2 linked regions of the Cytobacillus luteolus genome follow. The main gene of each other region encodes a partner of the protein of the gene in region 2 in a complex. Links are inferred from orthologs where the notes say so. Each region holds a gene or a part of one and is shown on either strand. Other genes may lie near its edges. The genes, in order: J2Z26_RS07105 and ricA.

Evidence for each region.
Region 1: the proteins of ricA (region 2) and J2Z26_RS07105 are in contact, whole or in part, in a crystal structure (PDB 6PRK), measured with the Bacillus subtilis proteins. The link is inferred for Cytobacillus luteolus from one-to-one orthologs.

Annotation. Positions count from the first base shown.
Region 1 is NZ_JAGGKM010000002.1:455,797-468,193, forward strand. Bases 669-3,437 are described here. They hold J2Z26_RS07105 (YlbF/YmcA family competence regulator), read right to left. Parts: upstream 2,389-3,437; coding sequence 1,948-2,388; downstream 669-1,947. Other genes in these bases: J2Z26_RS07095 (DUF7147 family protein), read left to right, coding at 1,093-1,482; J2Z26_RS07100 (YlbG family protein), read right to left, coding at 1,519-1,794; J2Z26_RS07110 (hypothetical protein), read right to left, coding at 2,462-2,905; J2Z26_RS07115 (YlbE-like family protein), read right to left, coding at 2,986-3,225; ylbD (YlbD family protein), read right to left, coding at 3,259-3,437. Also shown: 16S rRNA (guanine(966)-N(2))-methyltransferase RsmD, read right to left, coding at 1-491; more of ylbD, read right to left, coding at 3,438-3,675; J2Z26_RS07125 (PaaI family thioesterase), read left to right, coding at 3,838-4,326; J2Z26_RS07130 (hypothetical protein), read left to right, coding at 4,360-4,716; J2Z26_RS07135 (CAP domain-containing protein), read right to left, coding at 4,774-5,637; J2Z26_RS07140 (CBS domain-containing protein), read right to left, coding at 6,044-6,472; J2Z26_RS07145 (YugN family protein), read left to right, coding at 6,688-7,047; J2Z26_RS07150 (Asp23/Gls24 family envelope stress response protein), read right to left, coding at 7,097-7,447; sporulation integral membrane protein YtvI, read left to right, coding at 7,636-8,694; J2Z26_RS07160 (GNAT family N-acetyltransferase), read right to left, coding at 8,726-9,235; J2Z26_RS07165 (DUF420 domain-containing protein), read right to left, coding at 9,407-9,874; cytochrome c oxidase assembly factor CtaG, read right to left, coding at 9,927-10,826; ctaF (cytochrome c oxidase subunit IVB), read right to left, coding at 10,993-11,325; ctaE (cytochrome c oxidase subunit III), read right to left, coding at 11,330-11,950; ctaD (cytochrome c oxidase subunit I), read right to left, coding at 11,950-12,397. UniProt on the Bacillus subtilis protein: Regulates sporulation prior to stage II. Positively controls the competence regulator ComK at a post-transcriptional level. May modulate the translation, stability or activity of ComS. May work together with YmcA to regulate community development.
Region 2 is NZ_JAGGKM010000002.1:249,416-253,699, reverse strand. Bases 1,561-4,284 are described here. They hold ricA (regulatory iron-sulfur-containing complex subunit RicA), read left to right. Parts: upstream 1,561-2,568; coding sequence 2,569-3,000; downstream 3,001-4,284. Other genes in these bases: mutS (DNA mismatch repair protein MutS), read left to right, coding at 4,014-4,284; J2Z26_RS06080 (outer spore coat protein CotE), read left to right, coding at 3,342-3,890; miaB (tRNA (N6-isopentenyl adenosine(37)-C2)-methylthiotransferase MiaB), read left to right, coding at 1,561-2,567. Outside these bases: J2Z26_RS06095 (glycine C-acetyltransferase), read left to right, coding at 1-832; more of miaB, read left to right, coding at 1,035-1,560. UniProt on the Bacillus subtilis protein: May work together with YlbF to regulate community development.

The sequences.
Region 1 (12,397 bases), 210 kb from region 2 along the record:
AATGCACCTATGCTGCTAGGTAAATCAACCTCATCGCTGTGCTCTGCAATTATGTATCCATCTTCATTTAGTAGATGATTATTTTCTATCTTCGAGATAAGCTCGTTTAACTGCTGTTTTTTATAAGGTGGATCAAGGAAAATTAAATCAAAGCGAAGGTTACGTTTTAGAATCGCTTTTAATGCACGTTCAGCATCGTTTCGGTAAACCTCTACATTATCTGTGAATTTACACGCTTCAACATTTGATCGAATCGTTTGTATAGCTTTCTGATCTTTATCAACGAAAATGACTTTGTCTAGACCTCGACTGAGAGCCTCTATACCTAAGCCTCCACTACCACCAAATAAATCAAGACCAACTCCTCCATCAAAATAGGGACCGACTATATTAAAGATTGCCTCTTTTACTTTATCAGTAGTTGGTCTAGTGGACATTCCTGGTACAGCTTTTAACGGTCGACCCTTACACACTCCAGAAACTACTCTCATTTTTTTCACCACACTCTATTAAAAAGATTATTATTTTGAAATTGTATACAATCCCATTGCTTACTTATAACTATAATTATTTAACATCCTACCATAAACATTAGCAAGAGGCTAGAACTCAATGTTATAACCTCTTATCCAAAAAAATAGGGTTTGGATGTATACTCAATGCAAGAATGGTCATAATTAGTAAAGACAACATCATTCGAGGATGTTGTTGCCAACCGCGGAGAAGACTTACGTTTCCCCATAAGTTCTTCCTCCGGTTTCTCCTCTCCCTTTGCCTTCCACTTTGAGACATTATTGTTTTCAACTTTGGAAGGAACCTGCAGGATATTCTGCAGGTCTTTTTTTTGTGGTCTAGGAAATTTTAATAATCTAACATTGTGGATAACTAGGGCTTAAGTTTTACTACGTCCAGCTCCAGCGCCTAGCCCCTCGAGGTCAAATAACCTGTGCCATAAAAAGTCGAAGTGCAGACTTTTTATGGCACAGAACATTTGCTTGTCGGGACTGATCAAGGCGCTTGCGCTTTTGTTCTTTTATTTTGATGTCAACTCGTGGTAAAGTAATGTGGGAGAAAAAAGAGGAGGACATGAAAATGATTCAACGATTTATTGAACTTGGCGAAGGCTATTCAGATATTTATGAGCTAATTGAACTCACTAGAGCAAACAAACATCGAGTGTCAAAAATGTTTGTTTTAAATACAAAGCATAATGGACGGGATTTATCCTCATTTATCGTAGCATTACACCCTACTGATCCAGGAAAATTCCAAGCACTATACATTTGTAGAGAAGGCATTCCAAATCATGAAGTAACACCAAATAAAAGATATGAACTATTTACCCAATTAGCCACTGAAGTAGAACAACAAATCATCTCCTTTGATGTTAAACATTCCTCAATGTTTGGAGAAAAAGAACTATACTTCCAGCACCTTATTGGCATCCTTAGAATGAACCGTTATATTCCACCTATGCAATAAATGAGAAAAAACCACTTACCTCTGTAAGTGGTTTCATTACAATCCAACTTTATAGTCGTATTCTTTAGCCTTATCTGGTCTTGCATTTTCAAATTCCATCTTTAAAAAAGGTTTATAGGAAGGTTCTACTTTCTTTACAAAGGAAAATGCCTTTAACTTAGTTATCGTATGGTCTAGATCTTCCATATTTATATATATAACTACATACTTTAATTTTTTGGATACATAATGAATGTTTCCGAAGCGACGTAGCATTTTTACTTGCTTTAACGAATGCAAATACACAATTATACCTTGACGATTACCAAACATAAATTTTCTCCTTCTAAACGTTCCATTTAACATTGTCCATTATTAGTCTAGCACACCTTTTTGCTATCTTACAATATTTTTCATACAATTTTGAAATTAGTATCTCTCTAAACCCTTGCCTAAAACAAAAATAAAACGGGAGCATATCCCGTCTTATTTACATCCGCAGCCCCCACCTGACCCACAACCTCCACCACAACTCATGGAATCAAAAAAAGGATTTCCTGACGGTACCTTAATATGTTCGGATATAGCAGTTCCTAATTGGACACTTATTTCATCTAGGACAGTTTGAAGATTATTTTCAGCTTTCTTAAATGCAATAATCGTTTCATTTAGATCTACAGCCCTCTTCAGCTCTCTGATCTCTTTTGATATTTCCTTGTAGTTTGGGTGGTATTTTCCAAACCTCTGAACTTCCTCATAGCGCTCTTTGCATACTACAAATTCGGAAATCATTTTTTGAGCAACAGGGTCTGTATTTAATGTATATAAACACTCTCGATAATTATCGGCAATGTCTGAATGTAGGATCATATTAGCTAATTCTTCTGCTTTTTCCAGTATTTCAATTCTTTCTAATGTGGCAAGCATGCATACACCTCCAGAATCATCATACCATAGTTTAACCTTGAATTGCTAATTTTGTAAGTCCTACTTTATAATACTAATTTACTATAGATACATCGAACTCTTTACTAATATTGTATTTAAGTGAATCATTATGAACTAATTCAAGCTTGACAGTATGGTTTCCTGAAGGTAATTCCTTGATAATAAAAGCTGCGGTTGCTATTTCATCAATCTTTTCTCCATTGAGGTATAATTCAATATGACCTTCTCCATCAACATTTTTATCCTTGCCTTTGGTAAATGTAAAGTTTGCTATCACACATTCCACATAAACATCATTTCCCTTTATTTGGTGCTTAACGTCTATTGACCGTTGGGTTTGAGCAATCGATACCTCAATCGATGGAATATCTTTAGAATGTTCTACCTCCATAGGTACTACCTGAGTGTTTGTTTCAGGACGAGGTTTATCATTTGTACATGCAGTTCCAACTAAAGTTAAGGAAAGAATGAACAGTCCAATAAAATACCTTTTCATAACTATCACCTCTTAATGAATAGTGTTGCACGCTTAGAAGGAAAATAATCAAAAAAAAGAGACATCAATGCATTTACATTTCAGTCTCCCTCTTTCATTGATTGATACATATGCAACATCATTGATGCTAATCCAAGGGTGTTTGAAAACTTTTCGACCTTATCAGGAATAGTTTGCTTATAATAATACATAGAAGAAAGTTTTAAGGATTCAATATCCGTGGGATTCCTTGTAAGATTTCGATACCACCTTGGATTTGCTCTAATAAATTGAAGTATCTTTTTATCTTCTTGAATAAGCTGAACGACATCTTTTCTCATAGTTATACAATCCCCTTGCTAGAAAACCAACTGTTAGTCCTTACGAAAAGAAAATGGATGGTTCCCTCCTGTTGGTTGCTGTCCAGTATTGTTCGTATTTCCACCCTGAAATTGACTTATTACACTTTGAATTGTAGATATTGCACTACCAGCATTTGATATCTGTTGTTGAAATTGATTCATATCCACATTTTTTATCATTGTAAAGATTTGTGACATAAAGTCTTTTTTTGATTCACTGTTAGATTCACTGTTAGATTCACTGTTAGATCCAGATTGGTTACTTTTATATTTTTCCCATGACTTATCACTTTCACCTAGAAGATACCAATCCTCATATACCTCTTGCCAAGATTTCTTTCCAACTCTAACCTCTTGAATTAACTGAGGATGCTCTCTTACAAACTCCTTAAATTTCACAATAGATGGATGTACTTGCTGCTTACTCATATACCTCACCTCATTATTAATACAATTGCCTACTACATACTATCTGGAATATGCCCTTATTGTTCGCCCAAATTTTAAACAATTGAAAAATTGCCAAATGACTTAAATTGTTGTTACAATGTCAATATTACTTAGGAATAATGAAAGAAGGATTTTTAAATAATGAATGCAGAACTTACTCAGAAATTTAATCAGATTGTAGAAAACTCAAGTGAAAAGGACCAAAAAGTCCTCGAATTATTTCTCGATGGTTTAGTTAGAAAACAGACAAAACAAAATGGATCTTATCTAGGTGGAATTCTTGGTTCCACTAGCCGTATTACAGAGGATAAACAATTTGAGATGATCATTCCAAATACAGATCTTATTCAGAATTCTCTTGATATAGTCCACGGAGGTATTACTGCAACACTACTTGATTCAGCAATGGGCTCGTTAGTTCACTATCATTTACCTGAAGGACAAGCAGCAGTAACGTCTGAAATGAAAATAAACTATGTCGCACCTGGAAAAGGCTTAGAACTAAGGTGTATTGCAAATATTATTCATCAAGGGTCAAAGATTGTAGTAACTGAAGGCAAAGTGTTTCGTGATGATGGCAAACTAATTGCCCACGCCACAGGCAGCTTTTTCGTCATTACAAAAAGATAGTTATTTAAGGTCAATATAACCGGGGGAATTGGTATGGTAGCAGCGGTTGTGATTCCGATTCTTTTCCTTTGCTTTTTCATTATTACAAAAAGAGAGAGAAAAGATTTCACCTCTAAATGGCTTGCTGTTAATAATGTGGAAGAAGAGGCTATGCTTAGTGGTACAATTACAAATATTACGAAAGAGAAACAGAGGTACTATTATAATAGATATATTTTCGTAACGGACCTTGTGATAAAAGAACAACATAAATATACAAAGGCAAGACATATCGTCCCTATAACTAATGAATTTACACCACCTACATTTACATATGGAACTAAAATACAGTGTATTGGTAAGTGGGAAAATGATATCTTTCGTTTTACAAAGTTTAAAGAACAAGAATAAAGAGAAGGCTCTCAACGGGCCTTCTCTTGTTTTTTGGGCAATAGGTTAATTTCTAGGCTATTCCCACGTTTGTATAAAATTCTGTGTGTAGTATTTTTCAAAGACTCCTACACCCAGGTGTGTAAACTTTTCGTTTAGTAACGTTTCACGGTGTCCTTCACTATTTAACCAACCTTCTACAACAGCAATGCCATCTACATACTTTGCTGCAATATTCTCACCAGCTAACTGATACAATACCTCACCTTTTGCCAATCGATCTGCTAGGCCTCCGTTTGTAGGAGAGTCATGAGAAAAGAAATCATTATTTCTCATATCCTCACTATGTTTATAAGCAACAATAGATGTTTCCTCATGCCATTTTACAGGACCCAGGTTATGCCTGAAACGCATCATATTTGTTATATCAAGTATTTGTGTTTCAATTCCTTTTTCAATGCTCTTCCACTCATCCTCTGATAAATCCTTTGCGGATAAAAGTTCTCCCCGATAAACAAGTTCATAAGGCCTTTGCATCACTAATACTTCGTTATCCATTAAACGAATACTTGAAAGCTTACCTGTAATCTTATCAAAGTAAAGCTGAACAAAAATATCCCCAAATACTACTAGTGGTCTCTGTTGTCTTTCCTCTTCTGTTAATTCAAAACGATACGAATTTCCTTTTGCGGTTAACGATATGGTATTCTCGAAATCAAATTGCTCTTGAATCTCTCCCATTGTTTGGTTAATTGATAGTGGGTGAGCATTTATTTCATCACCTATACCATATACAGTAACTACTTTATTATCTTTAATTCCAACTTGAATGTAGGCATTAGGATAGTGATTATAAATCCACCAATCATATTCGTATGCAGTTTGGTCTACTCTAGTGGGCTTCCCTAACAATTCTTCAATCTCCTCTACCGCCTTTCCCATATATGTAAAAAGACCCTCTGTGGGCATTTTTCTTTTTGGGGATTCTTCGAGTACAGGAATTTCTACACTAGTTTCTGTTGTTGTAGGGATACTACTAATTATTATAGGCTTTTTTTCTGTATTTGCTGTAATAACTATGAAAATACTAGTAAGGATTAATAGAATGAATATAGTAAAACTTCTAAAATGTTTCAGGGGTATCCCTCCCTATCATGTTTTCTATCATTATATTTTTCATTACTAGATTTTATTCCTAAAAAAATAATTCCATTACGTTGAAAAATCCAAATTACCGATATATAAAATGTTCGCTGCAAAAAAATTCATAATAATAGTTCTCTTTTTTTATTGAACAATAAAACAAGGACACTTATGATTCTTAAGTGTCCTTGTCCATTTTAACCATTTAATGATGCATGTTTTCGTTTTCTGAAATTTCACTAAGTGCGTGTCCTGCTTTTTGGTCGGATAGCTTATTAGTTGCTAAATCCCCAAGTGAAACGATACCAACTAATTTATCATGCTCAACAACTGGTAAACGACGAATTTGATGTTTAGCCATTAATTGAGATGCTTCGTATACAGAAGTATCAGGTTTAATAGTAATCAACTCATCACTCATTACGTCCGTAACCTTTGTTGAGCCGGAATGCTTTTCTGCGTATCCTCTAACGACTAGGTCTCTGTCAGTTATCATTCCGATTAGTTTATCATTATCAACAATGGGAATTGCACCAACATCATTTTCTTTCATTTTTAAAGAAACCTCATAAACATTGTCTAGTGGAGTACAATACTCAACATCCGAAGTCATTATTTCACGAACAGATTGCATAGTAGACCTCCTCAAATAGTAAATCACGCCTCTAACCATAAAGAAAGGCAATATTAGTTTGTTTCTCTAGCTCATGTCCTATTCAATTAAATAAAAATATGACATATTTAGCACATTTTCTAAGACGTATACATCTATAGATTGCATCTTGACGTTTTTCGTACTATTATTATACAGAGAACATTTCTTTGTTGTATGTTTTAGGAGGGACTATTATGAAATTCGAAAATACTGGGATTGAAAACCAAACTGTAGAATTCTCTAGATTAACTTCATTAATGGAAGATTTAGGATTTGTACTAGCTGGTCAATGGGATTATGAGCGAGTTACATATGATCGCAAATTTGAAACAAAAGATGGCGTTTTTTATTTGCGAGTTCAAGGTTTTGCTGTTGAAGGTGAAGTCGATCGTGGCCACGCAATTGTAAAATTACTACCACCTTTATTAGGAAAACACTATTACCCACACGGTGTTGAGTATGGTGAAGGAGAAACCTTCCCTAAAGCGCTTGTAGATCAAAGCCAGAAGCTACTAAGCCAAATCAAAGAAGGCATCGCAAAAATTAATCAGTAATAACCTAGGGGACAGATCACAAAACATCTGTTCCCTTTTCATAGCGTTTTTAAGATGCTTTAATGATTTGCTCAACTTTAATATTTATGTCCTTTACAACAACACCAGTCATTGCTTCAATTTCTTGGACAACCGACTCTTGAAGCTTTTTACATGTTTCAATTATATTATTCCCATAGTAAAGTGAGATTCTAATTTCAATTGAAACTCCATCCTCTGAATTTTCTATGGTAACACCTTTACGGGTATACTTTGAACCTAAGACATTGAAGATCTCATTCTTTACTCCAGAGACAGTCTTAGCTACACCTTCCGTTTCATCTATTGTTAATAACGTAATTAATGCTAATACCTCTTCTGTAATGAGTAGCTTGCCATTTGAAAGTAATTTTTCGATCAAGTAAACCAACTCCTTCTTGTCTATTTTTTTGTTATTAAATCTTTATATAGTTTATGTTGATTGCCAGAAATGGGCACTTATCCCATCAACTTATTTTAAGCTTGAGTTTGATATTTTTTAGTTGGATTTATTGTAATTCTTTACTATAATTTTATATAGCATTGTTTTTTTATGAAAGGAGTAACCTATTGTCCAGTCTATTTACTAAGCGAACCATTTTGATTGTACTTTCTATTCTACTTATCATATTACTTGGATATTGGATACTTCCTGTTTCCATACCTTTAATTATCGCTTTTGTTACTGCACTTCTTCTCGAACCCGCAGTAAAACTTTTTCAAAAACGTTTTAAGATAAAAAGAACTTTATCTGTAACCATCATTTTTATTATTTTCTTATTGTTAATGGCACTTGGAAGTTACTTCTTAATAACAAAGGTAATAGCAGAGGCTATTCAAATTATTGAAAATGCACCTATCTATATTTATGAAATAAACCGTGTTTTACTAGAGGTTGAGAAAAATCTGTATGATCGATCACAAGATCTTCCCCCGGAGTTTGTGGAAGTAATCACTAGGCAAGTTGAAGAAACTTTATACAATTTTCAAACGGGGCTTCTTGCATATGTAAATATTGAAAACTTAAAATCACTTTTAACAGAAATACCAAGTTACTTAGTAAGTTTTATTGTTTACTTAATCGCATTATTCTTGTTAATGATAGAAATGCCAAACCTCAAGGAGAAACTATTTACTCTTTTTACAAGTCGAACAGTTGATAAAGTTAACTTTATGACTTCTAGACTTTCATATGTGTTTTTCGGTTTTATAAAAGCACAGTTTTTAGTAAGTATCATTATTTTCATTACATCATTTATTGGCTTACTAGTTATTGCTCCAGATGTAGCGTTAATGATGGCATTTATTATTTGGATTATTGATGTTATTCCTATAATCGGCTCTATCGTAGTTATGGGCCCATGGGCACTATTTCATTTTATTACTGGAAATATTGTGTTGGGTACAGAGCTGGCAATATTAGGAGTTATCCTATTAGTTATTAGAAGAACAATTGAACCAAAGGTAATGGGAAGCCATATTGGGCTGTCTCCATTGTCTACCTTAATTGCAATGTACCTTGGATTAAAACTAATTGGTATCCTTGGATTTATCATTGGCCCTATTTTATTAATTGCATTTAACTCAGCACGCGAAGCAGGAATAATAAAATTTAATTTTAAAATATAAGAGAGGTGGCGCGATACCCACCTCTCTTTTTTTAAATAGCTTTTCGGAGCTCCCATTTTAGAAATTTCCCATCTTTCCTAGTACATCTCATTCCTAATTTTTCAAATAACTTAATGGATTCCATATTATGATCGCAGCATTCTGTAATAACCTTTTTTACATCTTTTTGAGTAATCATCCATTCGATTAATGCGTCCATACTTTCATAAGTTAAACTGCTATCTGCTAAGTCCTTAACCATAGAATAACTCAAATGAACCGTTCCATTTTCATCAGGCTTGCTATTAACATAAACATCCCCAATAATACTTTTTTCCGCATAATTAATGATTAACCAAAGTCCCCAACCGTATTCAGACTCATCATTTTCTAATTTCTCAATATAAATCGGGAGCATACCTGTCACACTTGGATAAGGCCATCCTTTAGGAATAATTATAGGAGACCTCTTTTCTAACTCTTTCCTATGGAAAACCAAGGATTTGGCAATATCTAGCGAACAAGGGACGATAAGTAAACGATCTGTAAAAATTTCAATCATTATTCACATCTCTCCCCTTTCAAATATTGTTTAATCTACAAAATAGTGAACGAAAAAATAGCAATTAAGAGGTGGATGTTGATTTTCTCGAAGTAAAAATCAATTTTTTCTCAATAAAAAAAGATGCTATAGAATAATTGTATTCCATAACACCTTATACATATTACAATATTAGAAACCTAGTATTGCTTTTATAACTGAGGTTGTTTCCCCACCTGAGTAGAAAACATATAGCAGCAAGTAAACTGCAACACCTGTAGTTGCTGTAAAGAACCAAATAATGCTTGTAATTGGCCCAAGTTTTCTATGTTTTGCAATGCGGTCTTTGAACCCTAAATATAATGTAGTAATCCCAAAAACAGCACCTGTGGTAGCTAATATAATATGAAAAATTAGAAATGAAGTATAGTAAATTTTCATATTATCAGGACCACCAAACGCAGTATTTCCGACAAAAATAGTTCTTGATGCATAGATAATAAAGAAAATTAATGCAGCAACTGCTGCAAGTGTCATAACTTTGCGGTGAGCCTCTATATTTCTTTTAGTGACTAAATACCAACCTATCGCAACTAAAATTGCACTAATGACAATAAAAATTGTACTAATTGTAGGTAAAACCGGTATTGAATGGTTCATATTCATTCCTCTCTCATTTCAAAAATAAAATATCTAAACTGAGAATTTAGTATTATTCAGTCGTTTGTGGATTCATTTGTAGGGCATCAATGTCATCCTGCTCTTGTTCCCTACGAACCCATTGGTAAAATACATATCCTAAAATACTACCATATACAATTTCTTGAATAATTTTCATAATGACTCCACCTGTACGTTGATCCTCTAAAGGTGACATGAAGTTAAACATTTCAGGACCACCAAGGTCAAGGGTTGATAACATACTTGCTGGTACACAAAGTTGCAAAGCATTTACCCATGCTTGTGGATCTGTATACGTAGCATAAAGAGGTGTCTCAGCAAAAATGATAAGTGCACACGCCGGTGTTAATAAAATACCATCTGCAAATATATATCCAACCTTTTTAACGCCAGATAATGTCTCCCACTCTTCTAAAGGATTTACGAGTGGCCACCACATAATAAAGGCCGCTATGAAAAGTAAAGCCGTTGTCGCTGAATGCAGAACCATATCAGTTTTCACTACATCAAAAATTAATGGTATATGATAAAAAGAAAATACTCCATTAAACAAAATTAGTGCAATTAATGGCTTTGTGAAAAACTTCAACAATGGTTTAACAATCGGTAACTCAACAATACTACGTAAAAGCCAAGATGGTATACCTAATATAACTAATGGAGGAATAGCCAAATATAATATTGCCATCTGTCCCATATGAGCACTAAATATTAAATGACCTAAAAGATCTAATGGGCCACCTTTACAAATATATAAAAGGATCATGGCTGTTACAAACAGAAATTGTTGCTTTAATGTTGCAGGTTCACTGTTCTTAAATCGACTCCTCATTGGACCAATTAACACAAAGTAAAGAACTGTTATAGCTAACACGGTTATGAAAAAATATGGACTCCACATCGCTTGAAATCCGAATACACTTAAAGACATAATTTCACCTCATTAAGTTGCAAATTGCGACAATTACATTATACATCAGTTTGTCTGTTATAAACAAATGAACGTTTTGGTAACATTTCTACACTACTAATAGTAAAAACTCTAGTTTATTGCAAAAAAGAAAATCGGCCATAAGCCGATTTTCTTTTACATTATATTACCACCAAATAATTGTCATAAAAGCAAGGACTGTGATAGCCGCTACTGTTACACCTGAGTATAAAAATAGAGCTGGCACTTCATGACCTTTATGAGACATATGCATGAAATAATAAAGTTGAAAGATTAATTGTACGACAGCCAACAGAATGATAAAAGGAACAACATACCATCCTGTAAAATCAAGGCCTACAGCTAAAAATGCCATGATTGTTAGAAATAACGTAATTATAAATGTAATTACTTGGTACTTCATATCTTCTGCATTTTTCTTCCTACGATATACCAAATCAACTTTAGGGTTACCTGAATTTGATAAATTTGCCGCCATCAGTTTATCCCACCATTCCCATTAAGTATACTACCGTGAAGATGAAGATCCATACAACATCGATAAAGTGCCAGTATAAACTCGCAACATAGAACTTAGGTGCATTGTAAAGATCTAATCCACGTTTTGAATTACGAATCATTAATGCAGTGATCCAGCATAATCCAAAGGCAACGTGCGCACCGTGAGTTCCAACAAGTACATAAAATGCTGAACCGAATGCACTACTAGTAATTGTATGCTCTAAGTGCACATAATGATTAAATTCATAAATTTCCAGTCCTAAGAATAAAGCTCCTAGGAATACAGTTACACCAAGCCATAACTGCATTTTTCTAAAGTCAAAATTTTTCATATGATACATTGCGTAAACGCTTGTTAACGAACTAGTTAATAACAACATAGTTGCTATGAAAACTAGTGGAAGGTCAAAGATCTCTTGACCTGTTGGACCTCCATTAGTTTGATCCTTTAATGCAAGATATGTTGCGAATAAAGAAGCAAACAGGACAGTTTCTCCACCTAAAAATAACCAGAAACCTAAAAATTTATTTTTACCTTCAAGGGTTGCTTTTTCGGGAGAGTCAGGAAATGTTTCAGCTGTTAATTTCTCTTCAACGTGCATTATGCCTTAACCCCCTTATCATTATCATCCTTCAATAATTCTTCTTTATGAATATGATATCCGTGATCATCAATTACTGAACGTAATAACATTGAACCAAATGTAATGATAGCACCTAGGAATAATACAGGGTAAGCCCAAGGCTCTTCTGTGCGGTACATGATTCCAAATGCGCCAATAAATAATCCTAATGAAATGGTGAACGGTAAGATTGATGCATTTGGCATATGAATATCACCGATTGGTTCAGCAGGAGTCATTTCTTTTTTACCTGCCATTTTCTCAACCCATAGTGCATCTAATCCACGCACTAATGGAAGTTGTTTAAAGTTGTACTCAGGAGTAGGAACCGGAAGAGCCCACTCTAAAGTACGACCGTCTCCCCAAGGATCTTTACTTGCTTTTGGTCCGTTAATTGATGTCTTAATAATGTTATAAAGTAATACT
Region 2 (4,284 bases):
TTTATCTGCCATATTAACACCTGAGGATGTGGTTATTTCAGATGAGTTAAATCATGCTTCAATTATAGACGGAATTCGTTTAACAAAATCTGGACGTAAGGTATACAAGCATGTTGATATGGAAGACCTTGAAAAAGCATTACAGGAAACACAAAACTATCGTAAACGTCTAATTGTTACAGACGGTGTTTTCTCAATGGATGGAAATATCGCTCCACTTCCTAAAATTGTAGAATTAGCTGAAAAATATGATGCTCTAATTATGGTTGATGATGCTCATGCTTCTGGTGTACTAGGGAAAAATGGACGTGGTACAGTGAACCACTTTGATCTCGATGGACGAGTACACATTCAAGTGGGCACTCTAAGTAAGGCAGTAGGTGTGTTAGGTGGTTACGTAGCAAGTACACAAACACTAATCGATTATTTAATTCATAAAGGTCGTCCGTTCTTATTTAGTACTTCACATCCACCTGCTGTAACTGCGGCATGTATTGAAGCAATTAATGTATTGTTAGAAGAACCGGAACTAATAGAAAAGCTTTGGGATAATACGTCTTTCCTTAAGGAAGGCTTACTAAAACTAGGCTTTAATACAGGACATAGTCAAACTCCTATTACCCCAGTTATCGTAGGAGATGAAGCATTAACTCACCAGTTCTCAGATAAGCTATTAGAATATGGAGTGTTTGCCCAAGGTATAGCTTTCCCAACAGTTGCAAAAGGACTAGGACGTGTACGTACCATTGTTACAGCTGAACACTCAAAAGAAGAATTACAACAAGCTCTTAATAGCTTTGAAAAAGCTGGAAAAGAACTAGGGATTATTTAAATTTTTAGAGAGGATTTGACTCCTCTCTTTTTTGACGGAAAATAATGTTTTACATTTCTTTCAAGTAGTAAGCAGGGGCAAAAAATTGTACAATTTTCTACAAATTGCTTATTTTATTGTTTAAAATTCTATTAACCTATATACTATGATAATGTGTATCAATATTAAGTGGGTCACCACTTCACCGAAAGGAGTATCCTAAATGAATGAAAAACAAAGATTAGAAACAAGTGCTCAAATAAATCCAGCGGACAAAAAATCCGTGAAGGATTATAGCCAATACTTCCAATCTGTTTATCAACCACCTTCTTTACAAGATGCTAAGAAACGTGGAAAAGAAGAAATTAAGATTGACCGTGGTTTCATCATTCCTGAAGATATGCTCAATTTAGGAGTAGGCCGAAAGTTCTATATTCGAACATACGGATGTCAAATGAATGAACACGATACCGAGGTTATGGCTGGTATATTAACAGAGATGGGATATGAGCCTACCGATTCAGTCGAAACAGCTGATATTGTCTTGTTGAATACCTGTGCGATTAGGGAAAATGCGGAAAACAAAGTTTTCGGTGAAATTGGACACCTGAAAACTTATAAAAAACGCAATCCTAATCTATTAATAGGTATTTGTGGATGTATGTCGCAGGAAGAATCAGTGGTAAATAGAATTCTTCAAAAACATCAGTTTGTTGATATGGTCTTTGGTACACATAATATTCACCGTTTACCTCAAATTGTGAAAGAAGCAATGTTTAGTAAGGAAATGGTTGTTGAAGTGTGGTCTAAAGAAGGTGACGTAATCGAAAACCTTCCTAGGGTTCGAAAAGGAGAAATAAAGGCATGGGTTAACATTATGTATGGATGCGATAAGTTCTGTACGTATTGTATTGTACCGTACACTCGTGGTAAGGAACGTAGTCGACTACCTCAGGATATTATTGAGGAAGTACGTCACCTTGCTCGAAATGGATATCAAGAGGTAACTCTTTTAGGTCAGAATGTGAATGCGTATGGAAAAGACTTCACTGATATGAAATACGGACTAGGTGAATTAATGGACGAGCTTCGTAAAATTGATATACCTCGTATACGATTTACGACAAGTCATCCACGTGATTTTGATGACCGCTTAATTGATGTGTTAGCCAAAGGTGGAAATTTGATGGAGCATATTCACTTACCGGTGCAATCAGGTAGCTCTGAGGTTCTCAAATTAATGGCTCGTAAATACGATCGTGAGACATATTTAGAGCTTGTTCGTAAAATGAAGGAAAGAATACCAAATGCTTCATTTACAACCGATATTATTGTTGGTTTCCCAAATGAAACAGACGAGCAATTTGAAGAAACAATGTCCTTATATCGTGAAGTTGAGTTTGATACAGCATATACATTTATTTACTCTCCTCGTGAGGGTACACCTGCAGCAAAAATGGAAGATAATATCCCAATGGAAGTGAAGAAAGAACGTTTACAACGTCTAAACGCTCTTGTTAATGAACTTGCAGTTCAGAAGAATTTAGCTTTACAAGATCAAATTGTTGAGGTACTTGTTGAAGGAGAAAGCAAAAAGAATCCTGAAATACTTGCTGGATACACTAGTAAAAACAAACTAATAAACTTCAAAGGTCCTAAATCAGCAATTGGTAAAATTGTTAAGGTTAAAATTACTCAGGCTAAAACTTGGTCTTTAGATGGAGAAATGATAGAAGAAGCGGTAGAGGTGAATTAATATGGCAACTTATACAAAAGAAGAAATCGTTGCTCGCGCAAAAGAGCTTGCAAAAATGATTGCAGAAACAGAAGAAGTAGATTTCTTTAAGCGTGCTGAGGCACAAATTAATGGAAACCAAAAAGTAAAAGAGAATATCGCTAATATTAAGAACTTACAAAAACAAGCGGTGAATTTCAAGCAATTTGGTAAAGTTGAGGCTTTAAAAAAGGTTGAAGAGAAAATTGATCAACTTCAGGAAGAAATTGATAGTATTCCAGTTGTTCAAGAATTTAAGAGCTCGCAAATAGAGGTAAATGATTTACTTCAATTAGTAGCACATACAATCTCTAATAATGTAACGAATGAAGTGATTGCTTCTACTGGTGGAGATGTATTACGTGGAGAAACAGGATCAAAATTAAATAAAGATGGCGGATGCGGTTGTCACTAAATCAATCTACCTATAGACCTGAACTGTCTAAACAGTTTGGGTCTTTTTATTTATCATGAGTTAGAGGCTTTTTTATTGATGTTTTAATAGTTTGTCCTACATATATTTACAAATTTCTAGGTAATTTAGGTACATATCTGGGCGTAGCCGCATACAATTAATTATACGGTTTCATTGTTTCTGTTTATTTACTTTCCATAAGAAAGGGAATGATGGCCTTACTAGGTAGTTACTGTGAAAACATGAGGAAAAAGAATTCCAATGTTTTAAAAAAGAGTAGCACACTAGTCATTTGACCCGCATAGGATGAAATGAAGATTGATTGAGGAGGGTATGCTCGAATGTCTGAATACAGAGAGATTATAACGAAAGCTGTTGTAGGAAAAGGTCGTAAATTTACTCAATGCACACACACGATTTCTCCATCTCATCGCCCTACAAGTATTTTAGGTTGCTGGATTATTAACCACAAATACGAAGCGAAGAAATGTGATAACACAGTAGAGGTACACGGTCGATACGATATTAACGTTTGGTATTCTTACAACGATAATACAAAGACCGAGGTTGTCACTGATACAGTAACATACACAGATGTTGTCAAGTTAAAATATAGAGATGATAACTTCTTAGGCGATGACTGTGATGTAATTGCAAGAGTTCTTCAACAACCAAACTGCTTAGAAGCAACAATTTCACCTAACGGTAATAAAGTTGTAGTTCAAGTAGAAAGAGAATTCCTTGTAGAAGTGATCGGTGAAACGAAAGTATGTGTAGCAGTTAATCCTGATGGTTGTTATGATGACGATAAGGACTTTGATTGCGACGTAGACGATGAAGAATTTGAAGATCTAAATCCTGACTTTTTAGTTGGCGATTTCGAGGAATAAGAGTAAGCTAGGAGGGTTATCTTCCTAGTTTTTCTTTTTGTCTTCTAGATGCTTTTTCGTTAATTCTTTATGTTATAATAATTGCATGTAATAAAAGAAATGGATGATTTTTGGGGGATAATTATGGCAGAGTATACGCCTATGATACAGCAATATTTAAAGATAAAGGCAGAGTACCAGGATGCCTTTTTATTTTTTAGACTAGGAGATTTTTACGAGATGTTCTTTGATGATGCAATTAAAGCATCACAAGAATTAGAAATCACCCTTACAAGTAGAGAGGGTGGATCTGAAGATCGCATCCCAATGTGTGGTGTACCTCATCACTCAGCTCCTGGATATATTGAGCAGCTCGTGGAAAAAGGCTTTAAAGTTGCTATTTGTGAGCAAACTG